DNA from 2 places in the Rubrivivax gelatinosus IL144 genome. Region 2 is predicted to be linked to the other one. Evidence: riboswitches for the same ligand, from Rfam matches in the RefSeq annotation. Region 2 holds a riboswitch; the other holds the start of a gene.
What was found. A riboswitch is a leader RNA that binds a small molecule or an ion and turns the genes downstream of it on or off. The one in region 2 is predicted to bind cobalamin.
Positions count from the first base shown of each region.

Region 1 (4,390 bases), 1.8 Mb from region 2:
GGCCTTCTTCGTCGCAGCCGATGCCGCAGCCGCGCAGCAGCTCGCCGTCGATGCCGAGTTCGCCGAACTCGTTGACGATGACGGCGATGCGGCGGCCGCCGGCGTTCGTCAGCAGGTGGCGCAGCAGCGTCGTCTTGCCGGCCCCGAGGAAGCCGGTGACGATGGTCGCGGGGATCTTGTGCATGGGTTCAGTCCTCGATGCCGCGCTGCGCGGGCACGCCGGCGTCGTAGTGGTGTTTCAGCTTCGTCATCTCGGTGACCGTGTCGGCGGCCTCGATCAGCTCCGGCGGCGCGCCGCGCCCGGTCAGCAGCACGTTGACCTGCGGCGGGCGCGCGCGCAGGCAGGCGAGCAGCTCGTCCAGCGGGATCCAGCCGTAGCGCAGCGGCGCCATCACCTCGTCGAGCACGACGAGGAAGTGCGCGCCCGACAGCACCGTGTCGCGCACACGGTGCCAGCCGGCCAGCGCCAGCTCGGCGGAGTGGCCGAGGTCGCGGCTCTTCCAGCTGAAGCCGTCGCCCAGGCCCTCGATCGGGATGCCCAGTTGCTCGAACAGCCGGTGCTCGCCGAAACGTGCCGAGGGCACTTTCATGAACTGGAAGATCTTCACCGCCTTGCCGCGGCCGTGGGCGCGCAGCGCCAGGCCGAAGGCGGCGGTGCTCTTGCCCTTGCCCGGCCCGGTGTGCACGATCACCAGCCCCCGGCGTTCGCCCTGAGGGCGCGGCTTGTCGCGATCGAACGGGGGCGTTTCGATCTGCATGGCACCAGCCCGTCAGGCGGCGGCGGTGAGCCGCTCGTCCAGGCAGGCGCGCGCCCAGCCGGCTTCGCGCCAGCGGCGCACGGCGCGCACGATCAGCAGCGTGAACACCGGCTCCAGCGCCACCAGCACGAGGTAGGACGAAGCGAAACGCGCCCAGTCGGCGAACGGCGTCGCTTCCTGGCCGATGGCGAGCCAGAAGCCGACCATCGCCGTGACGCCGGCGTAGTAGGCGGCGTCCAGGCGCAGCACCGTGGCGACACGCGCTTCGCTGACCTGCGCGGCCGACAGCCGGCGGCCGATGCCGAAGTGCACCGCGGTGAGCGGCACGACCAGCGACAGCGTGTTCACCGCCAGGTGCACCAGGTCCTGCGGCTCGAACAGCAGGCCTTGCAGCAGCAAGCCGAGCGCGAAGCCGAACAGCGTCGGCAGATAGCCCAGCAGCAGGTAGATCGGCATCGCGCCGATGAAGTGCAGCTCCGACGGGCCGACGGCCATGTGGAAGGACTGCATGAACAGCGAGAAGAACACCGCCGCGAGCGCCGTGCGCAGCCACAGCGCCGGGCGCTTGGCGAGCGCGGGCAGGTGCGCCAGCAGCACGCCGCTGGCGGCGACGTTGGCAGCGAGGATCTTGGTCTGGGCGAGGACGCCGGGTTCGATGTGCATCGGGTGCTCCTGGGTCGAGACGGCGCGACGACGGCCGCCCGCCGCCGCACGAAGCGGCTCGGGCGCGGCGACACGGCACGCGCGGGAGGGGGAGGGCTCGGAAACGAAAGACGGGTTCGACGCGCCCGGCCGCTTCCCCGCGGCGTGCGCTACACGGCGCGCCGCTCGCGCGGCACGCCACCTCGTTGGCCGGTATCCGGGCTGGCGGACCTGTCCGTGACGCCTTCCCGGTGGCGACGCTGGTGCGCCGCCGTCCCAGTGGCCGTGTCACGGGCCGGAAGGGCCGGCACGAGGCCGTCTTTCCGTCCGCTTACCGTTGCGGGGGCAGCTCAGGTTGGGGCTCGCACCGTGACGGCCTCGCCCTTCCTGATTCCCGTTGAACTGCCTCGGCGGAGAGCCTCGGCGAGCACCAACGCGGCGCATGATACAGGTCAGGTCCCGCGACGGGGCTGCCGACGGCGCTGGTTATGATTCCGGCCGTTGGTGCTCGCGCCCACCCTCCGGTGGATGCAGTTCAACGGGAATCAGGGAGGGGCCACAGGCCCCCAACCTGAGCTGCCCCCGCAACGGTAAGCGGACGGGGCCTCACCGGCCCCAGCTCGTGTCGAAGCCACTGGGAGTCGTCTCCTGGGAAGGACACACGGGTCGTCTCCGTCAGCCCGGATACCGGCCAACGAGGTGGCGCGCCGCGCGAGCGGCTCGCCGTAAGGCGCCAGGCTGCGGGGAAGCGGCCAGGGCGCGTACGCCGGTATTCCCATGTCTTCCAACGCGCCGGAGCTCCGGCCCGACGCTGCCACGCCTTGCGCCTGGGGCGACGCCGAAGCGGCGTTCTACGCCCGCAGCATCGTGCGCAGCGGCTATGCCCGCGCCGTGCTGCCGCTGCTGCCGCGCGCGCTGCCCGATCTGCTCGACATCGGCGCCGGCAACGGCGTGCTCAGCCGCCGCATGCTGGCGCCGGGGGCGCGCTGGCACGCCGTCGAACCGCAAGCCGAGATGCAGCGCCGGCTGCAGGCGCTGCGCCCGGCGCTGGCCGCACGCGGCATCCGGCTCGAACTCTCGCCGGTCGACTGGACGCAGCTGGACCCCGCCGTCGCCGCCGACACGCTGCTGGCCGCGCACCTGCCGCCGGCGCAGCGTGAGCCCGCCGCCTTCCACGACGCGATGGCCGCACGCTGGCGCCGCTGCATGGCCTGGGTCGTGCCGGCGCAGGCCGGGCCGGCGACGTTCTGCCTGGCCGGTGTGCTGACGCCCGAGCTGCACGGTGCCGACACGCGCCCGGTCTTCGAGCGTGTGCTCGCCGCGCTGGGCCCCGGGCGCGCGCCGCAGGCGCTGCACTTCGCCGACTGGCGCTACGAGGTGTGTTTCGAGTCGCTGGCCGCGGCCCAGGCGCACGTCATCGAACGCCTGCGGCTGCCGCCCGGCGACGAACGCCGGCCGCAGGTGCTGGCCCAGGTCGCCGCCTCGGCGCGGCCCGGCCGTCGCGGCCTGCGCCTGGGCTGCGCCAAACGCAGCGCGGTGCTGCTCTGGCGCCGCGATTGACCCTGTTTTCCCTCCCTCCAAAAGAAGAGACGAAGAAGATGAAGCCACAGGAAAGATCACCGTCGCGCCGCTGGCGCCCCGTCGTGCTGGCGCTGGCGCTGCCGGCCGTCGCGCAGGCCCAGAGCGAGGCCGTCGAGACGGTGCAGATCACCGCCGAACGCCGCGTCGTCACCGCGACGCGCGCCGCCGAGGACCCGCTGGACCTGCCGTTCAGCACCTACGCCGTCGGCCGCGACGAGATGGACGCCGTCGGCGCGCGCACGCTCGAGGACGCGCTGCGCGCGGTGCCCGGGCTGCAGCACGGCACCCAGGGCAACTACTTCACGCGTTTCGAGACCCGCGGCCTGCGCGACACCCAGGACGTGCTGGTGCTGATCGACGGCGTGCCGCTGCGCCTGCTGCAGGGCAATGCCGACCTGACGCTGGTCGCGCCCGACCTGCTGGAACGCATCGAGTTCATCAAGGGCCCGGCTTCGGCGCTGTACGGCCGCAACGCGATCGGCGGCGTCGTGCAGATGTTCATCGAGCCCGAGGCCGAAGGCGGCAGCGCGCGCGCGACGCTGGGCAGCTTCGGCCGCCGCGACCTCGGCCTGCGCCAGCGCTGGGACGGCGAACGCGGCCACCTGTCGGTGGGCGCGGCCTACAGCCGCGTCGACGGCTTCCAGGACGGCACGCCGCGTGACCAGGCCACCGCCAGCGTCGGCGGCGAGCTGGCGATGACACGCGACTGGGCCAGCAGCGTGCAGCTCTTCTCCAGCCAGGTGAACGCCAAACGCGGCTCGATCGTGCCGCTGAAGGACGGCCACCCGATGTTCGGCATAGCCCCGGAAGACAACTACGGCATCCCCGGCGCCCACGTCGACGGCGAGTACCTGAGCCTGGCCTGGCGCAACCGCGTGCGCCTGACGCCGGCGCTGAGTTTCGAGCACCTGAGCAGCTGGGCGCGCTACGACCGCCTGTTCCAGGGCGGCATCACCATCGTGCCGCCGCCGGCCGCGGTGACCAAGGGCTGGTCGGAGACCGACACCCAGGACCGCGGGCTGTTCCACGAGTTCACGCTGAACGCCAAGGCCGAGCTGGGCGCGACGCATCACGCGCTGCAGCTGGGGCTGAACCTCGAGTCCGGCTGGCAGGACCAGGCCTCGCCGTCGTTCAGCGGCGCGCCGACCTACCGCGGCCCCGACTACGACACGCCGGTCAGCAACATCGGCAAGGACCCGCGCGGCATCCGCGGTGCGGTGACCGACTCGCGTTTCGACCAGAGCGTGCGCAGCCTGTACCTGCAGGACCGCATCGACATCGGCACGCTGAGCCTGAGCGCCGGCCTGCGTCGCGACCACTTCGAGCAGACGCTGTGGCGCAGCGGCACCGCCGTGCAGGCGCGCCAGGACGAAGGCCGCACCAGCCCGCGCCTGGGCGCCGACTGGCGC
Region 1 is NC_017075.1:4,771,440-4,775,829, forward strand. It holds gene cobW (cobalamin biosynthesis protein CobW) at 1-184, opposite strand, end outside; gene cobO (cob(I)yrinic acid a,c-diamide adenosyltransferase) at 189-758, opposite strand; gene RGE_RS21755 (energy-coupling factor ABC transporter permease) at 771-1,421, opposite strand; cobalamin riboswitch at 1,592-1,850, opposite strand; cobalamin riboswitch at 1,886-2,110, shown strand; gene RGE_RS21760 (class I SAM-dependent methyltransferase) at 2,178-2,960, shown strand; gene RGE_RS21765 (TonB-dependent receptor) at 2,999-4,390, shown strand, end outside.
Region 1: another riboswitch for cobalamin. It lies ahead of RGE_RS21755 (energy-coupling factor ABC transporter permease); the one in region 2 lies ahead of RGE_RS07385 (TonB-dependent receptor domain-containing protein).

Region 2 (4,390 bases):
TGATCTCCTTCAGCCGCCCGGCGACGTCCATCTGCAGCTGCTCGCTTTCGACGACGCAGGGGCCGGAGATCAGGAAGAACGGCCGGTCGAGGCCGACGTCGTAACCGCAGAGCTTCATGCGACGGCCTTACGGACGGGTTCGGCGCGGCGCGCCTGGTGTTCCAGCGCCGCCTTGACGTAGCTGGAGAAGAGCGGGTGCCCGCCCCAGGGCGTGCTCTTGAACTCGGGGTGGAACTGCACGCCCATGAACCACGGGTGCTGCGACTGCGGCAGTTCGACGATCTCGGTGAGCTGCTCGCGCTGGGTCAGCGCGCTGATGACGAGGCCGGCGGCCTGCAGCTGGTCGAGATAGTTGACGTTGGCTTCGTAGCGGTGGCGGTGGCGTTCGGTGACGACCGGGCCGTAGATCTGGTAGGCCAGCGTGCCCGGCTTGACGTCCGAGCTCTGCGCGCCCAGGCGCATCGTGCCGCCAAGGTCGGAGCTGGCGCTGCGCTTCTGGATCGAGCCGTCGCGGTCCTGCCATTCCTCGATCAGGGCGATCACCGGGTGGGCGGTCTGCGGCTCGAACTCGGTGCTGTTGGCGTCGGTCAGGCCGGCGACGTGGCGCGCGTACTCGATCGTCGCGACCTGCATGCCCAGGCAGATGCCGAGGTAGGGCAGGCGGTGCTCGCGGGCGAACTTGGCGGCCAGGATCTTGCCCTCGATGCCACGCTTGCCGAAGCCGCCCGGCACCAGGATCGCGTCGTACTGCGCGAGCTGCGAGACGTTGTGCTCGTCCAGCGTCTCGGCATCGACGTACTCGATGTCGACCTTGGCGTGGTTGTGGATGCCGGCGTGGCGCAGCGCCTCGTTGAGCGACTTGTACGAGTCCGACAGGTCGGTGTACTTGCCGCACATCGCGATCGTCACGCGCGCCTGCGGGTGCTCGACTTCCTGCACCAGCGTGTCCCATCGGCGCAGGTCGGCGGGCTTGGTCAGCAGCTGCAGCTTCATGCAGATCAGCTCGTCCAGGCCCTGCTCGTGCAGTACGCGCGGCACCTTGTAGATGGTGTCGACGTCGGGCATCGAGATCACGCCGTGCTGCGGCACGTTGGTGAACAGGCTGATCTTCTCGCGCTCGTCGTCGGGGATGCGGCGGTCGGCGCGGCACAGCAGCGCGTCGGGCTGGATGCCGATCTCGCGCAGCTTCTGGACCGTGTGCTGCGTCGGCTTGGTCTTCAGTTCGCCGGCGGCGGCGATCCAGGGCACGTAGGTCAGGTGCACGAAGGCGGTGTTCGCCGGGCCGAGCTTCAGGCTCAGCTGGCGCACGGCTTCGAGGAAGGGCAGCGACTCGATGTCGCCGACCGTGCCGCCGATCTCGACGATCGCGACGTCGACGTCGACCGCACCGCGGCGCACGTAGTCCTGGATCTCGTTGGTGACGTGCGGGATCACCTGCACCGTCTTGCCCAGATAGTCGCCGCGGCGCTCCTTCTCGAGCACGCTCTTGTAGATCTGGCCGGTGGTGAAGTTGTTCGTGCGCTTCATCCGGGTGGTGATGAAACGCTCGTAGTGGCCGAGATCCAGGTCGGTCTCGGCGCCGTCGTCGGTGACGAACACCTCGCCGTGCTGGAACGGGCTCATCGTGCCCGGGTCGACGTTGAGGTACGGATCCAGCTTGATCAGGGTGACCTTCAGACCTCGCGACTCGAGGATCGCCGCCAGCGAGGCTGCCGCGATTCCCTTGCCGAGGGAGGACACCACGCCGCCGGTGACGAAGACGAACTTGGTCATGTCGCGTGGGGCAGCAGCGCGTGAGCGTGCGCCCAGGTGGTAAAGCGTGATTATAGGCGGCACCCCCCGCATCGCCGGGGTGCGCCGGTGCGGCGCTCGGGCGTGCCGCTTGCCGGGGCGGCGGTGCTAGACTCCGCCCCGCTTGCATCAGGTGCCCTCTTGCACGGCAGGTGTCGGAGGGTTGAACGGGAAGCCGGTGCGCGGCGCGTCCAGGACGCGCGGCAATTCCGGCGCTGCCCCCGCAACGGTCGGCGAGGTGCGGTCAGCATTGCGGCCACTGGTCCTTCGAGGACTGGGAAGGCGCTGACGGCTTCGGTCCACGGCACACGCCGTCGGACCGGCACTCGCGAGCCCGGATACCGGCCCGATGCCAGGGATGCCGGCGTCGCGGTGGGCGGCGCGCACGAGCTTCGGCCCGCAGTCCGTTCGCGACCTCGGGGCCGAGGTCCGCTTCTGCGCGCGTGTCCACGGACGGTGGCTGCTTCATCACTGTCCGCACGGGGTGTGCGGCTGGAGGCCGTCTTGTTCGTCACCATCTTCGACCGCCGTTCCGTCGTCGCGGTCGCTTCCTGCGTTGTCGCCGCCACCGCGGCGGCGCAATCTTCCGAAACCATCGTCATCACCGGCTCGCGCGAGCCGCTGGCCGTCTCGCGTCTGGCTGCCGACGTCGTCGTGATCGACGGCGACGCGCTGCGCGCATCCAGCGCCGGCTCGCTGGCCGACCTGCTGCGTGAGCAGGCCGGCGTGCAGATCTCGCGCAATGGTGGCCCCGGTGCCGCCACCTCGGTGATGATCCGCGGCTCCTCGGGCAGCCAGACCGTCGTGCTCGTCGACGGCGTGCGCGTCGGCTCGGCGACGCTGGCCGATCCGTCGATCCAGGCGCTGCCGCTGGCGCAGATCGAACGCGTCGAGGTGCTGCGCGGCCCGGGCTCCAGCCTCTACGGTGCCGACGCCGTCGGCGGCGTGATCAACATCGTCACGCGCCGCGCCGACGCCGGCCTGCGGTTCGACGCCGCCACCGCGTTCGGCAGCCGCGGCGCACGCGAGCTGTCGGCCGGCGTCAGCGCCACGCAGGGCGCCTGGGACATCGCCGCGTCGCTGGCCCAGGAGCACGACGACGGCGGCAACGCGATGCGTCCCGGCGACCCGTACGGCAACTACAACGCCGACCACGACGGCTACACGCGCGACAGCGGCCAGGCGCGCATCGGCTTCACGCCGGCGCCGGGCCACCGCATCGGCCTGTCACTGCTGCGCAGCCGCCTGGAAACGCAGATCGACAGCACCGAGTACGCGCCGCCGACCTACGCCCCCGACAACACGCCCGACTTCCGCGACAAGCTCGACGTCGACGCCACAGCGCTCGACTGGCGCGGCACGCTCGCGCCGGGCCTGGTCGCGACGATGCGCCTGGACCGGGCGGTCGACGACTCGCGCAGCGGCAAGGCCGTCGTCGATCGCTACCGCACGACGCGCGACCACGCGCTGGCCCAGATCGCCTGGGAGACCGGCGTCGCCGGCCAGCTGGTCGCCGCCATCGAACGCCTGGAAGAGAAGGCCAAGACCAACAGCTACCGCGGCGACCGCGACACCGACATCGGCGTGCTGTCCTGGACAGGCACCGCCGGCCGCTTCTCCTGGCAGGCCGACCTGCGCCGCGACGACAGTTCCGACTACGGTGCCGAGACCACCGGCCGCCTGGGCGCCAGCTTCGCCCTGACGCCGGCATGGCGGCTGCGCGCGCTGGCCGGCAACAGCTTCCGCGCGCCGTCGTTCAACGACCTGCTGTATCCCGGCTACGGCGTCGCGGACATCAAGCCCGAACGCGGCCGCAGCGTCGAGTTCGGCGTCGAGTGGGCCGCCGACGGCGACCGCGCCGGCCTGACGGTGTTCCACAACAAGGTCAAGAACCTGATCGGCTACCAGCCCGACCGCAGCTTCTGCCCCGAGGACCCGGCCTACAACTACGGCTGTGCCGGCAACGTCTCGCGCGCCCGGCTGCAGGGCGCGACGCTGTCGGGCGCCAAGGCGCTGGGCGACTGGTCGCTGCGCGCTCAGGTCGACTTCCTCGACGCCAAGAACGAGGACACCGGTGCCCGCCTGGCGCGCCGCGCGGCGCACCAGGAGACGCTGGGTGTCGACTGGCGCCACGACGTCTGGAGCGCCGGTGCCAGCCTGCTGCGCGTCGGCGCACGGCCGGACAGCCGCGAACTCGGCGCCGAGACCACGCTGGACCTGAAGGCCGGCTGGCGCTTCGCCAAGGGCTGGACGCTGGAGAGCCGGCTGCTGAACGCGACCGACGAGGACCTCGAGCCCTCGGCCTACTACCGCGGCCCGGCGCGCCAGTTCTGGCTGGGCCTGCGTTACGAAGGCGGCGTCTGACGCTGCACGAAAGGGGCGAACGATGCACGAGCTGATCCTCGGCGGCGCCAAGAGCGGCAAGTCGCGCTGCGCCGAAGGGCGCGCCGCGCACTGGCTCGCGCTGCCGGGACACAGCGCCGTGCTCGTCGCCACCGCGCTGGCCGGTGACGACGAGATGCGCGTGCGCATCGAGCGCCACCGGGCCGACCGCGCCGCGCGCGTGCCGGCGCTGGCCACGCGCGAGGCGCCGCGCGCC
Region 2 is NC_017075.1:1,544,500-1,548,889, forward strand. It holds gene kdsA (3-deoxy-8-phosphooctulonate synthase) at 1-118, opposite strand, end outside; gene RGE_RS07380 (CTP synthase) at 115-1,773, opposite strand; cobalamin riboswitch at 1,906-2,155, shown strand; gene RGE_RS07385 (TonB-dependent receptor domain-containing protein) at 2,296-4,155, shown strand; gene RGE_RS07390 (bifunctional adenosylcobinamide kinase/adenosylcobinamide-phosphate guanylyltransferase) at 4,178-4,390, shown strand, end outside.